4 regions of the Pseudomonas sp. GCEP-101 genome follow, and region 4 is predicted to be linked to each of the others. Evidence: predicted binding sites of a transcription regulator. Region 4 holds the regulator's gene; each other region holds the start of a gene.
What was found. The regulator FliA, encoded in region 4, starts transcription of late flagellar genes. The targets are predictions, from matches to a motif close to CTAAAGTTTNNNNNNNNNNNGCCGNTAA.
Positions count from the first base shown of each region.

Region 1: N0B71_RS25960 (methyl-accepting chemotaxis protein) is a predicted target of FliA. The motif match lies at 1,609-1,636, and genes of this name have one in related genera.
Region 2: flgM (flagellar biosynthesis anti-sigma factor FlgM) is a predicted target of FliA. The motif match lies at 1,839-1,866, and genes of this name have one in related genera.
Region 3: motA (flagellar motor stator protein MotA) is a predicted target of FliA. The motif match lies at 3,102-3,129, and genes of this name have one in related genera.

Region 1 covers NZ_CP104011.1:5,763,954-5,768,541, forward strand. Annotated here, with positions in the region: gene acnA (aconitate hydratase AcnA) at 1-1,486, shown strand, start outside; gene N0B71_RS25960 (methyl-accepting chemotaxis protein) at 1,682-3,247, shown strand; gene cprA (cationic peptide resistance protein CprA) at 3,414-4,586, opposite strand.
Region 2 covers NZ_CP104011.1:3,744,726-3,749,313, reverse strand. Annotated here, with positions in the region: gene N0B71_RS17210 (chemotaxis protein CheV) at 1-935, opposite strand, end outside; gene flgA (flagellar basal body P-ring formation chaperone FlgA) at 1,073-1,762, shown strand; gene flgM (flagellar biosynthesis anti-sigma factor FlgM) at 1,905-2,219, shown strand; gene N0B71_RS17195 (flagella synthesis protein FlgN) at 2,263-2,724, shown strand; gene N0B71_RS17190 (flagellar brake protein) at 2,820-3,569, shown strand; gene N0B71_RS17185 (MFS transporter) at 3,613-4,588, opposite strand, start outside.
Region 3 covers NZ_CP104011.1:1,136,939-1,141,526, reverse strand. Annotated here, with positions in the region: gene asd (archaetidylserine decarboxylase) at 1-609, opposite strand, end outside; gene rhdA (thiosulfate sulfurtransferase) at 613-1,428, opposite strand; gene N0B71_RS05285 (HDOD domain-containing protein) at 1,542-3,065, opposite strand; gene motA (flagellar motor stator protein MotA) at 3,187-4,038, shown strand; gene motB (flagellar motor protein MotB) at 4,054-4,588, shown strand, end outside.
Region 4 covers NZ_CP104011.1:6,198,672-6,203,259, reverse strand. Annotated here, with positions in the region: gene flhF (flagellar biosynthesis protein FlhF) at 1-1,174, shown strand, start outside; gene fleN (flagellar synthesis regulator FleN) at 1,339-2,166, shown strand; gene fliA (RNA polymerase sigma factor FliA) at 2,163-2,912, shown strand; gene N0B71_RS28005 (chemotaxis response regulator CheY) at 3,110-3,484, shown strand; gene N0B71_RS28000 (protein phosphatase CheZ) at 3,504-4,286, shown strand; gene N0B71_RS27995 (chemotaxis protein CheA) at 4,319-4,588, shown strand, end outside.

The DNA.
Region 1 (4,588 bases), 430 kb from region 4:
CGGTGGCGCTGCCGTCGGCTCGGCGGAGTCCACCGGGGAAGCCGACTACCACTACGAAGGCCAGACCCACCGGCTGAAGAACGGCGCCGTGGTGATCGCCGCCATCACCTCCTGCACCAACACCTCCAACCCCAGCGTGATGATGGCCGCCGGCCTGCTGGCGAAGAAGGCGCTGGAAAAAGGCCTGCAGCGCAAGCCCTGGGTGAAGAGTTCCCTGGCCCCCGGCTCCAAGGTGGTCACCGACTACTTCCACGCCGCCGGCCTGACCCGTTACCTGGACGAACTGGGCTTCGATCTGGTCGGCTATGGCTGCACCACCTGCATCGGCAACTCCGGCCCGCTGCTGGAGCCCATCGAGAAGGCCATCCAGCAGGCCGACCTGACCGTCGCCTCGGTGCTCTCGGGCAACCGCAACTTCGAAGGACGTGTGCACCCGCTGGTGAAAACCAACTGGCTGGCGTCGCCGCCCCTGGTGGTCGCCTATGCCCTCGCCGGCACCGTGCGCATCGACCTGACTAAAGAACCGCTGGGCACCGGCAGGGATGGTCAGCCGGTGTATCTGAAGGACATCTGGCCGACCCAGCAGGAAATCGCCGACGCCGTTCAGAAAGTCGACACGAAAATGTTCCACAAGGAGTACGCCGAAGTCTTCCAGGGCGATGAGAAGTGGCGTGCGATCCAGGTGCCGGACGCCAAGACCTACACCTGGCAGGACGATTCCACCTACATCCAGCATCCGCCGTTCTTCGAACACATCGCCGAGGCACCGCCGCAGGTGGCAGACATCCGTGGCGCGAAGATCCTCGCCCTACTGGGCGACTCGGTGACCACCGACCACATCTCCCCCGCCGGCAACATCAAGAAGGACAGCCCCGCCGGGCGCTACCTCAGCGAGCATGGCGTGGCCTACGCCGACTTCAACTCCTACGGCTCGCGCCGTGGGAATCATGAGGTGATGATGCGCGGCACCTTCGCCAACATCCGCATCAAGAACGAGATGCTGGGCGGCGAGGAAGGCGGCAATACCCTCTATGTACCCACCGGGGAAAAGCTGGCGATCTACGATGCCGCCATGCGCTACCAGCAGGACGGCACGCCCCTGGTGATCGTCGCCGGCAAGGAGTACGGCACCGGCTCGTCCCGCGACTGGGCGGCCAAGGGCACCAACCTGCTGGGCGTGAAAGCGGTGATCGCCGAGAGCTTCGAACGCATCCACCGTTCCAACCTGGTGGGCATGGGCGTGTTGCCGCTGCAGTTCAAGGAGGGCCAGGACCGCAAGGCCCTGAAGCTGAGCGGCAAGGAAGTGCTGAGTATCAGCGGCCTGTCGGGCGAGCTGAAGCCGCACATGCCCCTCACGGTCGCAGTGCAACGCGAGGACGGCAGCCAGGACAGCTTCGAGGTGCTCTGCCGCATCGATACCCAGAACGAAGTCGAGTACTTCAAGGCCGGCGGCATCCTTCACTACGTGCTGCGCAGCCTGATCTAGAGCGCTCCGGCGGCCCGCAACGGGCCGCCCTCTTCGACTTTCGCAAGGCTTCCGGTGACTCATGGCGATAGGCTATCGTCAGCCTACCGGCGTCACTCTTCTGTCATTTTTCTGTGATCGCTATCAAATTTTCGATCTGGCGGCCGATACGCTGGACAGACGTTCCAATTCGCCTTTCTCCAGGATTCCAGCCTGATGCGCAACAACCAGCCGATCACCCAGCGTGAACGCACCTTCCCCGCCGAACAGCGGCTGATCTCCACCACCGACGCACGAGGCGTGATCAGCTACGTCAACGATGCCTTCAGCGCCATCAGCGGCTTCTCCCACGAGGAGTTGGTGGGCTCGCCGCACAACCTGGTGCGCCATCCCGACGTGCCGCCGGCGGTCTTCGCGCACATGTGGACGACGCTGAAGAAGGGTCGACCGTGGATGGGTATCGTCAAGAACCGCTGCAAGAGCGGCGATCACTACTGGGTCAGCGCCTACGTCACGCCCATTTATGAACGCAACGAGATCGTCGGCTACGAGTCGGTGCGGGTGAAACCCAGCGCCGAACAGGTCCGCCGCGCCGAGGCGCTGTATGCGCGGATCAACGCCGGCAAGTCGGCTGTTCCGACCCGTGACCGCTGGTTGCCGGTGTTGCTGGACTGGCTGCCGTTCATCCTGATCGGCCAGATCGGTTTCCTCATCGGCGCCTGGCTCAATTCGCACTGGGGCTTCCTGCTCGCGGCCCTGCTGTCGATCCCGCTGGGCCTGGCCGGATTGGGCTGGCAGCAGCGCGGTCTCAAGCGCCTGCTGCGCCTGGCCGAGCAGACCACCTCCGACCCGCTGATCGCGCAAATGTACACCGACAGCCGCGGCGCCCAGGCACGCCTGGAAATGTCCATTCTCAGCCAGGAAGCACGACTGAAAACCTGTCTGACTCGTCTGCAGGACACCGCCGAAACCCTCACCGAGCAGGCTCGCGAAGCCGACTCCCTGGCCCATCACAGCTCCGCCGGCCTGGACCGTCAGCGCCAGGAGACCGAGCAGGTGGCTACCGCGGTCAACCAGATGGCCGCCACCACGCAGGAAGTGGCCGACAACGTACAACGTACCGCCGACGCTACCCGCCAGGCCAACGACCTGACCACCGAAGGTCGGCAGATCGCCGCGGAAACCCGCGAAGCCATGCAGCGCCTGTCCAGCTCCGTGGGCGAAACCGGCGAAGCAGTCAGCCAACTGGCCCGTGACAGCGAGCAGATCGGCGGCGTGGTGGATGTGATCAAGGGCATCGCCGACCAGACCAACCTGCTGGCGCTCAATGCCGCCATCGAGGCGGCGCGCGCCGGCGAGATGGGCCGCGGTTTCGCCGTGGTGGCCGACGAAGTGCGCCAGCTGGCCCAGCGTACCGCCGAGTCCACCGGGCAGATTCACCAGCTCATCGCCAACCTGCAGAACACCGCCACCGAGGCGGTACGCGCCATGGATTCCGGCCGCCGCCAGGCCGACGAGGGCGTGGAGCGCGTGCTGCAGGCGGACAACGCCCTGGTGGGCATCAGCGATGCGGTGGCCAACATTACCGAAATGACCACCCAGATCGCCGCCGCCGCGGAAGAACAGAGCGCGGTGGCCGAGGAGATCAACCGCAACATCAGCACCATCGCCAACCTGGCCGATCAGACCTCCGGCGAGGCCCAGCGCACTGCCCTGCTCAGCGAAGAACTGACACAGACCGCGCAGCGACAGTATTCGCTGGTGGAGCGTTTCAACCGCTGATCCAGAGACCACCTGTAGGAGCGAGCTTGCTCGCGAACGAACTGGCCGGCAGCCGCAATGGCGGATAACGCCTGAAGCGTTATTCGCCCTACGCCTCGTCTCGACCGGGTAAGGTTCGCGAGCAAGCTCGCTCCTACAAGGTTCAGGCCGGCAGCGTTCGAGCGGGTTACTTGAAATCCCACTGCATCTGAGCCGGGATGCTGACGTCCCGCGAGGAATGCACGCACACATCCACGTAATCGGTGAAGCGCGGCGGCGCGGCGATGCCTTCATCCAGCAGGCGTTGGTTGTCGAACAGGTAGTTGAGGTCGGCAAAGCCGCTGTACAGGCGCAGCGCGCGCAGCACCAGGCGCGGGTTGGCCTTGCCGATGCGGCTCTCGAAGCTGCCGGCCAGCTCCCGCAGATCTTCGCTGCTGACCTTGCGGTAGCGCTCGCCGACAGGCGCTTCGCCGCGGGCGTCCGCATAGGCGCGGTCGATCTCGCCGAAGGTGCAGGACGAACCGTGGCCGGCGGAGATGTGGTAGAGGCTGTGGCTCAGCGTAGGCTTCAGCGCCAGGGCAACCAGCGCTTCGGCGCAGTAGTCCACCGGGATCACGTCGATCTGCTCGTCCAGCCCGCAGGTGAAGCTCTCCAGGGCAAAGCCCATGCGGAACACCCAGAAGATGCTGCCGGAAGCGCGGCAACCCAGCTCGCGATGCCCGACCACGATGGACGGTCGCGCCACCACCAGCGGCAATGACGGCAACTCTTCGCGCATGCGCCGTTCGATCTCGGCCTTGGAAGCGGTGTAGTCGACCAATTGCTCTTCGCTATCGGGAAAATCCCAGGACTCGCGCACCGGCGACTCGCGTTGCGGCCCGCAGCACATGGCGGTGCCGACGTGAAGGAAACGCTTGAGGTTGCGCGACTGGCTGAGCAGCCGGGCGAAGGCGAAGGTGCCCTCGACGTTCACCGGCCAGATGTTCGGGTTCTTCGAGAAGGAGGCCACTGCTGCGCAGTTGATCACCTGTTCCACGCGCATCAGGCGTGCGCGCTCACCCTGCATCCACGCGGTGTCCAGCAGGTCGCCGCACAGGATCTGGCTTTCCTCCAGGGACTCCAGCGCGGACTCGGGCACGCTGTGCAGGCGCAAGTTGTCGCATAGCCGCTCCAGCCCCTCGGCGGGTGACACGGCCCGCACCAGGAACAGCAGCGCCGCCGTGTGACCGCCGGCCATCAGGTGGGCGGCGACGGCGCCGCCCAGGAAGCCGGTGGCGCCAGTCAACAGCAGGCTGTGCGCGGCGCCGGAGGTGAATCGGGGGGAATGGGTGGCAGTGCGTTCAGCGTAATCGGTGTTCATGG
Region 2 (4,588 bases), 2.5 Mb from region 4:
GCCGTCGCGCCATCCACTGCCTTGATGCGGTCCGACACACGGGCCGCCAGGTCATCAGGGCGGAACTTGGCGAGGAAGTCGTCAGCGCCGACCTTCTTCACCATGGCCTGGTTGAACACCCCGGACAGCGAAGTATGCAGGAGAATGTGCAGATCCTGCATGCGCGGGTCGTGACGGATTTCCGCCGTGAGGGTGTAGCCATCCATCTCCGGCATCTCGATATCCGAGATGACCATCAGCAGATCGCTGCCCGGGTGCCCGCCGGCTTCGACCATCTGGTGCAGGTAATCCAGCGCCTGGCGGCCGTCGTTGAGCGCCAGCACTTCCACGCCGACGGTCTCCAGGCAACGCACCAGCTGCTTGCGCGCCACCGAGGAGTCGTCCACCACCAGCACGCGCTTGCTCACCGCGCGGGCCTGGGTCTCGGCATCCAGCACGCCATCGGAGATGTCCTCCGAGGTCGGCGCCACTTCGGCGAGGATCTTCTCCACGTCGATGATTTCCACCAGCTGGTTGTCCACCCGCGTCACCGCCGTCAGGTAGTGATCGCGGCCGGTGCCCTTGGGTGGCGGATGGATCGACTCCCAGTTCATGTTGACGATGCGCTCCACCGAGTGCACCAGGAAGCCCTGCACCTTGGTGTTGTACTCGGTGATGATCACGAAGCTGTTGGCGATGTCCCGCAGGGCGTGCCGCCCCGTGGCCAGCGCCAGATCGAGGATCGGAATGGTGCCGCCGCGGATGTTCGCCACCCCGCGCACCACCTGGCTGGACTTGGGCATCACGGTCAGGCGGGGGCACTGCAGCACCTCCTTCACCTTGAACACGTTGATCCCGTACAGCTGGCTGCCGTTCAAGCGAAACAGCAGCAGTTCGAGACGATTCTGGCCAACCAGCTGCGTACGCTGGTTGACCGAATCCATGACTCCGGCCATTGAGCCTCCTGTGCACGCAACGCCGCCCCGACTCACGAAGACGGCATGACCATTGCTAGGATCGTTGCATGAAACAGGCAACGACATTTTTCCGACAGCCCAGACTCGCGCGCACCCTGGTGGCGGCGCTGCTCGGCATGACGGGTGCGCTGACCCTCTCCCCGGCTGGGGCGGAAGGCTTCACCGCGCCTGAGATCCTTATCGGCTCCACCCAGGGCTTTCTTGAGTTCAAGGTGGAAGATTATCTGCAGACCTCGGGCATAGACGCACGCTACGAGATCGAAGTCGCACGCATCGACCCCAGGCTGCGCCTGGCGGAGTGCGACAAGGACCTGACACAGAAGCTGGAAAGCCCGGCGCAGCCCGTTGGTCGGGTCACCGTGCGGGTGCTCTGCGAGGGCAGCTCGCCGTGGACGGTGTTCGTGCCGGCGACGGTCAGGCTGTTCCGTCAAGTTGTCGTCACCACCCTGCCGCTGCAACGCAACCACGTCATCGAGCCGGGCGACATCAGCGTGGTCGAGCGCGACGTCGGCCAGCTCAGCCAGGGCTTTCTGACCGACCCCAACCAGGTGGTCGGGATGAAACTCAAGCGCCCGACCGTCAACGACCAGGTGCTGGCGCCGGTGTTCCTCGAACAGGCGGCGGCGGTGCGCAAGGGCGACCAGGTGGTGATCCGCGCCAAGACCAGTGCGATCAACGTGTTCATGCCCGGCGAGGCGCTTTCCGACGGGGTGCCCGGCGAGCAGATCCGCGTGCGCAACCTGCGCTCGCAGCGTATCGTGAGGGCTCGTGTGGTCGAGCCGGGGACGGTGGAAGTCAGCCTGTAGCTCTCCGACTCCGGCCTTTTCTGGCATGATGGACGCAGCCCTCTGCAAAATGTGCGCGGGTGCACGAAAATTCGGCCTAAAGTTTCTCTCAAGGCGGCCGAAAAGCTTGGCAAGCGTCCAATACCTCCAGAGGTTTCCCACCATGGTCATCGACTTCAACCGGCTGAACCCGGCCTCTACGACAGCCAGCACTGGCCGTAGCAGTGCTGCCCAGAGCGGTCGCAGCGAAGCCGCCGCCGAGAATGCCTCCGTCAACGCCCCGGCCAAGAGCGGCGAACCGGTACAGCTCAGCGATACGGCACAGCAGCTGCAGAAAGTAAGCGATCAACTGAAGGACCAGCCCGTGGTCGACAACGAGAAAGTGGCTCGCCTCAAGGCGGCCATCGCTGACGGCAGCTACCAGGTCGACAGCCAGAAAGTCGCCAGCAAGCTGCTCGATTTCGAATCCCAGCGCTGAGTCCAGTCAGCGCCGGGTCAACCGCTAGAACGCCGAGCCGAAGATGTCCGATGCCCTGCTTTCCCTGATCACCGGCGACATCGAAGCAGCCAGCCAGCTGCTGCAGCTGATCGACGACGAGTACCAGGCGCTGCAAGCGCGTGATCTGGACCAGTTGCAGAAGCTGCTCGACAGCAAGCTGCCGCTGCTGCAACAGCTCGAGCAGAACGGCCGCATCCGCACCCAGGCACTGCAGCAGGCCGGGGTCAGCGCCGACAGCGAGGGCCTCGCGCAGATCGCCCAGGCCACCGGCAATGCCGCGCTGACCGAGCGCGCGCAGGAACTTGGCGCGCTGCTCGAGCGCTGCCAGGAAGCCAACCAGCGCAACGGCCGCATCATCCGCTCCGGCCAGGCCAGCACCGAGCGCACGCTCGACATCCTGCGCGGCCAGGACACCCCGCGCCTGTATGACCGCTACGGCGGCTCGACCCAGGGCAACCGCCAGCGTCCGCTCAGCCAGGCCTGACCTCCTCTGGCCTGAAGGCCCGCCCTAGGGCAGAATGCCACTATCGGCCCTGCCCGTGCACGACACATAACAAACACAATGGAGACCTGCGGACCGTGTCCAATCTGTTCGCCGAGGAAAATGGCCCTCAACCACCGAAGGTGTTGAAAGCTCCGGTGGAGATCCACGCCAGCCTGAAAATGCTGATGGACAGTCACGATCCCCTGGTGATCACCTTCGAAGGCCGAGGCCAGCGCTTCCAGAGCTTCGTCGTCGAGATCAACCGCGAGCGCAACATCGTCGCCCTCGACGAGCTCATCCCCAACGATGGCGAACGCTTCCTGCAGAACGGCGAGCAATTTCGCATCGAGGCCTTCCATGAAGGCGTGCGCATCGCCTGGGAAAGCACCCAGAACGCCTTCTTCTCCGAGATCGACGGCGCCCGCTGCTACTGGCTGCCGGTGCCCGCCGAGATGCTCTACCACCAGCGCCGCAACGCCTTCCGCGCCCCCGTGGGCCAGGGCCAGCCGGTGGCGGTGGAAATCGGCGGGAGCAAGCTGAAGTCGCCACTCAAGGGCAGCCTGATCGACATCTCCGCCACCGGCTGCAAGATCCGCCTGGAAGGCAATGCCGCCGAGCGCCTGCAACCCGGCCAGGTCTATGAGGAATTCACCGCGCGCCTGCCCTTCGGCGCCCTGACCATGGCCGTCGAACTGCGCCACGTGCATTTCGAGGAGAAGGTCGGCTACAGCTTCGCCGGCATGCGTTTTCACCAGATGAGCGGCCTGGCCCAGCGCAACATCGAGCGCTTCGTCTACCAGTTGCAGCGCGAAGCCCGGCGCTTCGAGAAGGACGAGCTGTTCTAGCCCGTCCCGGGCGGCACGCGCTTGCCGCCCTTCCCTTGCCGCCTCACGCGGGCCGGCTTTCTTCCTCTGCTTCCGCTTCCGACTCGGTCACCGGCGCGCTGGTGTCGTTGCGGGTCATCTGCTCCTTCACCGCCGCTTCGTCGACGCGCGGGTCGAGGGCGGCAGACAGCGGCGAGGATGCCAGGCTGTCCGGCGTGGCGACATGCTTGACCGGCGCCTCGTCGACCCGGTGCACGCCGCTGACCTTCTCCGGCTGCACGCGCCAGATGAGAATCAAGGAGCAGGCGCAGACGAAGGCATAGAGCATGTTGCTGCCGAACACCTTCATCAGCGCGCCGGCCGCCAGCGGGCCGACGCAGGCGCCGACGCCGAAGGTCACCAGCAGCATGGCGGTCAGGGACACACGGCGCTCGCCCTCGACGTGGTCGTTGGAGAACGCCACCGCCAACGGGTAGAGGGTGAACTGCACGAGGCAGACCAGGAAGCCCATCGGCAACAGCAGCGCCAGGCTCAGCGGCGGCACCGGCAGCAACGGCAGCGCGGCCAGCGGCAGGGCCACCAGCAACAGCAGGATGGCTGCATTGCGGATCAGCACGGCACGGTCGATGCGGTCCGACAGCCAACCCAGCGGCCACTGCACCAGCAGGCCGGCGAAGATGCAGCCGCCCATGAACAGGCCGATCTCCTCGGTGCTCAGGCCCTGGTCCACCGCGTAGAGCGGCGCCAGGCCGTAGAACGAGCCGACCACCAGCCCGGACACCAGCACCGTGGTCAGCGACTGCGGCACCCGCTTGATGAAGAAGCGGGGCTCCAGCGGCGCCGGACGCAGCGGCGCAGGGTGGACCTTGTGGGTGATCGCCACCGGGATCAGCGACAGGGCGAAGCACAGCGCAATCAGCATCGGCAGCTCCGGCCCCAGCCCCGGATGCACCACCAGCACCAACTGGCCGAGCACCAGCCCCAGGTACGACGCGACCATGTAGCCGGCGAACACCAGGCCGCGCTGGCGCGCCTCGGCC
Region 3 (4,588 bases), 1.2 Mb from region 4:
CACCAGCACCACCGCCATCGGCCCGCGCTCGGTGTCGAAGATGCACACCACGCGCTCGTTGCGAGCGAACAGCTCCGGCACCTGCTCGGCGGTGAGCTGGTTCACCGAGAACAGCCGGCCCGGCACGTAGACCATTTCGCGCAGGGTGCCGGCCAGCGGCATGTGCACGCGGTGGTAGTCCTTGGGCGACAGGTAGACGGTGGCGAAGTCGCCGCCCATGAACGGCGCGGCGCGCTCGGCGTCGCCGCCCAGCAGCTCCATCAGGCTGTAGCTGTGGCCCTTGGCCTGGAACACGCGGCCGTGCTCGATGGGGCCGAGCTGGCTGATGGCGCCGTCGGCGGGGCTGAGCACCGCGCCGGGGGTTTCGTCCAGCGGGCGGGCGCCGTCTTTCAGGGCGCGGGTGAAGAAGGCATTGAAGTGCTCATAGGCGCGCAGGTCCTCGACCTGGGCTTCGCGCATGTCCACCTGGTAGCGGCGGGCGAACCAGGGAATCAGGCGGTCCTTGAACCAGGGCGCGCGGCACTCGGCGGCGCAGCCGATCAGGCGCGACAGCAGGTGGTGCGGCAGCAGGTACTGGGCGAGGATGAACAGACGATCTTTGAACGACATTCCTTAAACCTCTACGGGGGTGTCGGGATGGTTGCCCCATTCCGACCAGGAACCGGCATAGCCCTTGACCCGCGGATAGCCGAGGGCCTTGGCCACCAGGTAGGTGAAGCCGGAACGATGGTGGGTCTGGCAGTGGGTGATCACTTCCTTGTCCTTGGTGATGCCCAGGTCCTGGAGGATCTGCGGCATATCGGTACGGATGCGCAGGGCGCGGGCCGGGTCCATGCCGGCGGTCCATTCGAAATTCACGGCGCCGGGCACGTGCCCGCCCTTGGCGGCGAGCACTTTCTGGCCGCTGTACTCGCTGGGGTTGCGCGCATCCCAGACGGCCAGGTCGGCGGCGCCCAGGCGGCTTTGCAGGTATTCGCGGGTAGCGGTGGGTTCGTCGTGCAGGGTCAGCGGCAGCGGGCCGCCGGCGGGCGCGGGGACGTCTTCGCTCAGCGGCAGGCCGTCGGCGAGCCAGGCGTGCAGGCCGCCGTCGACGTAGTGGTACTTGTCGTGGCCGATCACGTCCAGCAGCCAGATGAAGCGGCCGGCCCAGCCGCCGCCTTCGTCGTCGTAGACCACGTAGACGGCATCGGGGTTGTGGCCCAGTTCGCCGAACAGCGCTTCCAGGTCGGGCTTGGCCGGCAGCAGGCCCGGGGCCGGCGTGCCGCCCAGCTGGGTGCGCGCGGGGGCGACGAAACGGGCGCCGGGGATGTGGCCCTGGGCGTAGCGCGCGGCGCTGGTCAGGTCGACCAGGATCAGTTCGGGGGCATCGAGGCGGCTGGCGAGGTCAGCCGGTTCGATCACCAGGGGCAGGGCGGAAAAGGCGGACATGTCGGAGTCTCCCGGCGAGAGCAGTGGGGGAGGCAACGTGAGCTCGCGCCCTGGGCTACCCCTTGAGGGCGGTTAGTTTAAAGGGGACGCGGCGGGGCGCAAACCTTTCCGGATCAGGCGCCCCGCGCCATCTGCTTCACCGCGTGCTCGATGCACTGCACGGTGCGGCCGAAGGCCTGGGCGTGCAGGTCCGCCAGGGGCTGACCGTGGCGGTCGCAGACCACCAGCATGACCACGCGCACGCCGTTGCCCAGCGAGCGCAGCAGCAGGTGTTCGCTGGGAAGCAGCGCCTTCAGCGTGCCCGGAATCAGCGCCGAGAATTCCGCCATGTTCGCCGGGCTCAGGCGCAACTGCCCGGGTTGTTGCAGGAGTTTGCGCAGCACCGGGCTGGCGGCGACCTCCAGCTTGAAGTCGCCGATCTCGCCGTCCAGGCCGAAGTGCCGGCGCGCCTGCAACCAGCCGCCGCCCTTGTCGGCCAGCAGGATCATCCCGCGTTGCAGCCCGCAGGCCTGCAAGGCGGCGCTGGCGCAATCGAGCAACTGCACGGCGTTGCCGAACGGGCTGGGCGTCTGCATCAGCCGGGCGCACTGGCGGCGCCAGTCGTCGAGGGTGTCCGGGGCCTTGGCCGGTTCCTCGGCCTTCGGGCCATTGAGCCAGCGGCGCGCATCCCAGGGCCAGAGGAGCGCCTCGGCCGGGTGCCAGAGCAGCGGGCGGGCGTGGCGGCGCGCGCTTTGCGCGGCCAGGCCGTGGACGGTCTGCTGCAGCTCCTCCAGGGGCATCTGCAAGTACAGGCTGGTCAGGCGCTGCCAGCGCAGCATGTGCACGCCGCCCCAGGACTGGTGCGCCGCCATGGCGAGGCTGTTGGCCAGCAGGATGGTGTTGGCCGGGCGGGTCAGCCAGCGTTGCAGTTCCGGATCGGCGTCCAGGCGTTGTTGCTGGCCCAGCGGTTCGAGTTCGGTGTGGGCGACGTGCAGGGCGCGCACCAGCAGGCGCTTGTCGTCGCTGAGCAGGGCATAGCCCTGGCCGACCCAGTCCGGCAATCGCCAGCTGTCGGCCAGCGCGCGGCACAGCGGCAGCAGAGGGGTGCCGAGCAGCTCCTCCTCGACTTCGCTGCTGCAGCGGCCCAGGCCGTAGACCTGGCGTTGCCAGTTCTCCACCAGTTCCGGCCTGGCGGTGGCCAGTGCCCACAGTGGCGCGAGGGTGAACAGGCTGCCCCAGTGGATTTCTTGCCAGAGCCGCGCCAGGCGGTTGGCGAACAGGCCGCTGGCCTGCTGCATGGCGTGGCGGCTGATCAGCAGCAACTGGTTCAGGGCGCGCGGCATCTGTGCTTCCGGCACCGCCGGCAGGCGCTCCAGCAACTGGCTGGCGCGGGACAGGCCCAGGCGGTTGAGGGCGACCTCCAGGCTTTCCGCCGGATTGTCCCGGGCGCTGGGCGCGCGGTTGGCCTCGCGCAGGATGGCGAAGGCCAGCGTCGGCGCGTCCTGCAGCAGCTCGGCGATGTCGCGGATCGAGCGGCGACTGTCGTTCAGCGCCCGGCGAATGTCATCGCGCTGCTCCAGCGGAACCGGCAGCGGCAGATCTTCCAGCTGGGTAAGCCAGGCCTTGAGACGCTCGGGATGAAGCATTTGCTTGGGCATGCGTGAGGCGCCGAACTGGTTTTTAGTGTTTTCGGCCTATAGTCTTGCCCGAAATCTCCGATAACAACAGGGAGGCGGGAATCATGCCTCTCTTTCTGTTCACCGTTTCAGTCCGGTCCCCATGGCAAAAATCATCGGCATCATCGTCATTCTGGGCAGCGTCCTCGGCGGCTACATGCTCTCCGGCGGCAAGATCGCGGCCATCATCCAGCCGTTCGAAGTGCTGATCATCGGCGGCGCGGCGCTGGGTGCCTTCCTCCAGGCCAACCCCGGCAGCACCTTCATGACCGTGCTGAAGAAGGCGCCGAAGATGTTCGGCAACCGCTTCACCCACACCTTCTACCTGGAAGTGCTGGGGATGCTCTACGAGGTGCTCAACAAGAGCCGCCGCGAAGGCATGATGGCCATCGAGGCCGACGTCGAGGACCCGGCCGCCAGCCCGATCTTCAGCAAGTACCCGGCCGTGCTCAAGGATGAACGCATGACGGCGTACGTCTGCGACTACCTGCGCATCATGTCCTCCGGCAACATGGCGCCCCACGAGCTGGAAGGCCTGTTCGACATGGAGCTGGGCAGCCTCAAGGAGGACCTGGAGCACCCGGCCCACGCCGTGACCCGTGTCGCCGACGCCCTGCCGGGCTTCGGTATCGTCGCCGCGGTACTGGGCATCGTGATCACCATGGCCCTGCTCGGCCAGGGCAGCCAGGCCGAGATCGGCCACCACGTCGCCGCGGCGCTGGTAGGCACCTTCCTCGGTATTCTCGCCGCCTATGGCTTCGTCGGCCCGCTGGCCAACGCCCTGGAGCACGACGCCAAGGAAGAACTGAACCTCTACGAAGCGATCAAGGCCTGCCTGGTGGCGTCCGCCTCCGGCATGCCACCGTCGCTGGCCGTGGAGTTCGGCCGCAAGGTGCTGCTGCCGGCGCACCGCCCGAGCTTCAGCGAACTGGAGCAGGCCGTTCGCGGTCGCTGATGGGTCGTCTGACGCATGGATAATAACCAGCCGATCATCGTCAAGCGCATCAAGCGCTATGCCGCCGGCCACCATGGCGGTGGCTGGAAGATCGCCTTCGCCGACTTCGCCACCGCCATGATGGCGTTCTTCCTCGTGCTCTGGCTGCTGTCGTCGGCCACGCCGGAGCAGAAGAAGGCCATCTCCGGCTATTTCCAGGATCCCATCGGCTTCACCGAGAGCGCCAGCCCCTACGTCATCGACCTGGGCGGCACGCCGACGCCGGCGCCGGACAAGACCCTGAACCCGCAGATCCAGGCCCAGCCGGATGCCGACGAGACGCGGGTCAACCCGGACGAGAACGCCAAGATCAACGAGCAGCAGGCCCAGGATGTCGCCGAGCAGGTGGAGAAGGAGCGTCTGGAGCTGTTGCTGCAGGAACTGCAGAACAAGGTCGACGAGAACCCGACGCTGAAGCGCTTCAAGGACCAGATTCTCTTCGAGATCACCCAGGACGGCCTGCGCATCCAGATCGTCGATTCGGACAACCGGCCGATGTTCGACCTGGGCA
Region 4 (4,588 bases):
CCAGGCACCGGTGGCGGCCAGCAAGCCGAACCCGGCGCTGGAAGCCGAGCTGCGCAAGACCCAGGCGAAGATCGCCCAGGCCAAGGCCGACCTGTCGGCGCCGACCCGTGCCGCCGATGGCGTGCGCGGCGACCGTCAAATGTACGGCACCGAGAAGCCGCGCCGCAGCGCCGCCGAAACCCTCGCCGCCGCCATGGACGCACCGGTGGCCCCGGCGCCGGCCGCCGCTGGCCAGCAGGCGCTGGAGGCCATGCGCTTCGAGCTCAACGGCCTGCGTGAACTGATCGAAGTGCAGCTTGGCTCGATTGCCTGGAACCAGTTGCAGAACCAGCGTCCGAAGCAGGCCAACCTGTGGCGTCGCCTGCAGCGCATGGGCCTGCCGGCCGACCTGTCGCGCAGCCTGCTGGAGCGCGTGGCCTCTATCGCCGACCCGAAGCAGGCCTGGCGCATGCTGCTGGCGCACCTGGCACGCTCGATCAACACCCCGGAGATCGACCTGCTGGAGCAGGGCGGGGTGATCGCCCTGGTCGGCCCGGCCGGCATGGGCAAGACCACCACCCTGGCCAAGCTGGCTGCCCGCTACGTGCTGAAGTACGGCGCGCAGAGCATCGCCCTGGTGTCCATGGACAGCTTCCGCATCGGCGCGCAGGAGCAGATCAAGACTCTGGGCCGCATTCTCAATGTGCCGGTCACCCTGGTCGATCCGGGGCAGTCGCTGATCCAGGCCATGGCCCCGCTGGCGCGCAAGCGCCTGGTGCTGATCGATACCGCGGGCCTGCCGGCCAACGACCCGGCGCTGCGCATGCAGCTCGAGGCGCTGTCGTCGCTGAGCCTGAACGTGAAGAATTACCTGGTGCTGGCCGCGACCAGCCAGAGCCAGGTGCTCAAGGCCGCCTGGCAGAACTATCGTTCCTGTGGGCTGGCCGGGTGCATCCTGACCAAACTGGACGAAGCGGGCAGCCTCGGGGAAGCTCTGGCTCTGGCTATCAGCCAGCATCTCCCGGTAGCCTATCTGGCTGACGGGCCGAAGATCCCGGATGACCTGCACCTGGCACGCGCGCACCAACTGGTGAGCCGCGCGGTGAGCCTGCAGTCGCCGGAAGAGCCCTGCGAAGACGCCATGGCCGACCTGTTCGCCGGCCTTTACCAGCAGCCGGTGCGTCGCGCCAGCTGACGATTGTGAGCCCCGGGTAGGGGCGCGGGGCGGCCGCTTGGGTCGCCCAAGCGATGCGGATGCTCTGCACGATGATCCGCGAGCACCGGCAGCAGGGGAGCACCGCAGCCGGAATAGCCGAAACGCTGGTGCGTGACGGTCGAACGACGAGACAAGGTATTGATATGGGCATGCATCCCGTTCAGGTAATCGCAGTCACCGGTGGCAAGGGTGGCGTGGGCAAGACCAACGTGTCGGTGAACCTGTCGCTGGCGCTGGCCGACCTGGGTCGCCGCGTCATGCTGCTGGACGCCGACCTGGGCCTGGCCAACGTCGACGTGCTGCTGGGCCTGTCGCCCAAGCGCACGCTGGCCGACGTGATCGAAGGCGAATGCGACCTGCGTGACGTGATCCTCCAGGGCCCGGGCGGTATCCGCATCGTTCCGGCGGCCTCGGGCACCCAGAGCATGGTCCACCTCACGCCGATGCAGCACGCCGGCCTGATCCAGGCCTTCAGCGACATCAGCGACAACATCGACGTGCTGGTGGTGGACACCGCCGCCGGCATCGGCGACTCGGTGGTGAGCTTCGTCCGCGCCGCGCAGGAAGTGCTGCTGGTCGTTTGCGATGAACCCACGTCCATCACCGATGCCTATGCTTTGATCAAGCTGCTCAACCGCGACTACGGCATGACCCGTTTCCGCGTGCTGGCGAACATGGCGCACAGCCCCCAGGAGGGCCGCAACCTGTTCGCCAAGCTGACCAAGGTCACCGACCGCTTCCTCGACGTGGCCCTGCAGTACGTGGGCGCCATTCCCTACGACGAGTCGGTGCGCAAGGCGGTGCAGAAGCAGCGTTCGGTGTATGAGGCGTTCCCGCGCAGCAAGGCGTCCCTGGCCTTCCGTGCGGTGGCGCAGAAGGTCGACAGCTGGCCGCTGCCGGCCAACCCTCGAGGGCACCTGGAGTTCTTCGTCGAGCGCCTGGTGCAACATCCCACGGGTTCGGCCGTATGACCGCGGCCTCCGGAGCGCGTATGTACAGCAAGGCGCAGGCGCACAACTCCCAGGAACTGCTGATCCAGAAGCATGCCCCGCTGGTGAAGCGTATCGCCTACCACCTGCTCGGCCGCCTGCCGGCCAGCGTGCAGGTGGAAGACCTGATGCAGGCCGGCATGATCGGCCTGCTGGAGGCGGCGAAGAAATACGACGCGGGCAAGGGCGCGAGCTTCGAGACCTACGCCGGCATCCGCATCCGCGGCGCCATGCTCGACGAGGTGCGCAAGGGCGACTGGGCCCCGCGTTCGGTGCACCGCAACACCCGCATGGTCAGCGACGCCATCCGCGCCGTCGAGGCGCGCACCGGACGCGACGCTAAAGATCAGGAGGTTGCTGCCGAACTCAATATGAGCCTCGAAGATTATTACGGCATCCTCAGCGACACCCAGGGCAGCCGTCTGTACAGCTTCGACGACATGTTGCAGGACGGCGAACAAAGTGGCGGCCTTGCCGAAGACGCATCGCACCACGACAACGAGCCGTCCCACGGGCTGGAGGACGAACGCTTCCAGGCGGCGCTGGCCGACGCCATCACCAAGCTGCCCGAGCGCGAGCGGCTGGTGCTGGCCCTGTACTACGACGAGGAACTCAACCTCAAGGAGATCGGCGAAGTACTGGGCGTCAGCGAATCCCGGGTCAGCCAGTTGCACAGCCAGTGCGCCGCGCGCTTGCGTTCGCGTCTGGCGGAGTGGCGCGCTCGCTGAGCATCGGGTAGTTTCGCGCCTGCTTGTTCCTAGCGAAAAGGCTGAAGGGATTTTCCTTAGGCAAGTTATAGGCTTACGAATTTTTTGGGTGACGTTCCCTTGACGCGCCCATGGCGAGAGCGCACGACGCTCGATGAATTGACGGCACGCCCGCCAGGGCGCGTTTGGTATCGATGGAGGCAGGTTTGGACAAGAACATGAAAATTCTCATCGTGGACGACTTTTCCACGATGAGGCGCATCATCAAGAACCTCCTGCGAGACCTGGGGTTCACCAACACCGCAGAGGCCGACGACGGCACCACTGCGCTGCCGATGCTGCACAGCGGCAACTTCGACTTCCTCGTTACCGACTGGAACATGCCCGGCATGACCGGGATCGACCTGCTCCGTGCGGTCCGCGCCGACGAGCGCCTCAAGCACCTGCCGGTGCTGATGGTCACCGCCGAAGCCAAGCGCGACCAGATCATCGAAGCGGCCCAGGCCGGGGTCAACGGCTATGTGGTCAAGCCTTTCACCGCTCAGGTGCTGAAAGAAAAGATCGAGAAGATTTTCGAGCGGGTCGGCAGCTGAGGCTGGCCAAGAGGGCGTCATGGATTTCAACGAATCCGCGGGTGACTTCGAGTCGACCCTGAAAAAACACGCGCGCGAATTGGTCGACTGCCTCGAGCAGGGCGACGTTCAGACCGCCGTGCAGCTGATCTCCGAGCTCAACCAGGCGCGTGATCGCGGGCTCTACCAGGAGGTAGGCAAGCTCACCCGCGAATTGCACAACGCCATCGTCAACTTCCAGATCGACCCCAACTCCCGGCACGCCGAGGAGATGTCGCAGATCGCCGATGCAACCGACCGCCTGTCCTACGTGGTGACGATGACCGAGAAAGCGGCCAATCGCACCATGGACCTGGTGGAGGAGTGCACCCCGGTGGTGATGCACATCGAGACCCAGGCCAAGGAGCTGCAGGAAGACTGGTCGCGCTTCATGCGCCGCGAGCTGGGCCCCGAGGCCTTCCGCGAGCTGGCCAAGCGCGTCGAGCAGTTCCTCTACATCAGCGCCCAGGACAGCCGCAAGCTCTCCGCGCACCTGAACGACATCCTGCTGGCGCAGGACTTCCAGGACCTCACCGGGCAAGTGATCAAGCGCGTCACCAAGCTGGTGACCGAGGTCGAGTCGAACCTGGTGAAGCTGGTCTGGATGGCAGGGCAGGTCGATCGCTACGCCGGCATCGAGCATGACCACGACAGCATGCGCGACGCGGTGGAAAAAGAAAGATCGGCCAAGGGTGAAGGTCCGCAGATTGCTGCCGATACAAGAAAAGACGTCGTGTCCGGTCAGGACGATGTCGACGACCTGTTATCCAGCCTTGGTTTTTAAGCGTCCGCTGACGCTGTAGAGGGAGCACCCGAATGAGCTTCGACGCCGATGACGAGATCCTCCAGGACTTCCTGGTGGAGGCCGGCGAGATCCTCGAGCAACTGTCCGAGCAACTGGTCGAGCTGGAAAGCCGCCCGGATGACATGGACCTGCTCAATGCCATCTTCCGTGGGTTCCACACCGTCAAGGGTGGGGCGGGCTTCCTCCAGCTGAACGCGCTGGTGGAGTGCTGCCACATCGCTGAAAACGTCTTCGACATGCTGCGCAAGGGCGAACGCCGCGTGGATGCCGAGCTGATGGAC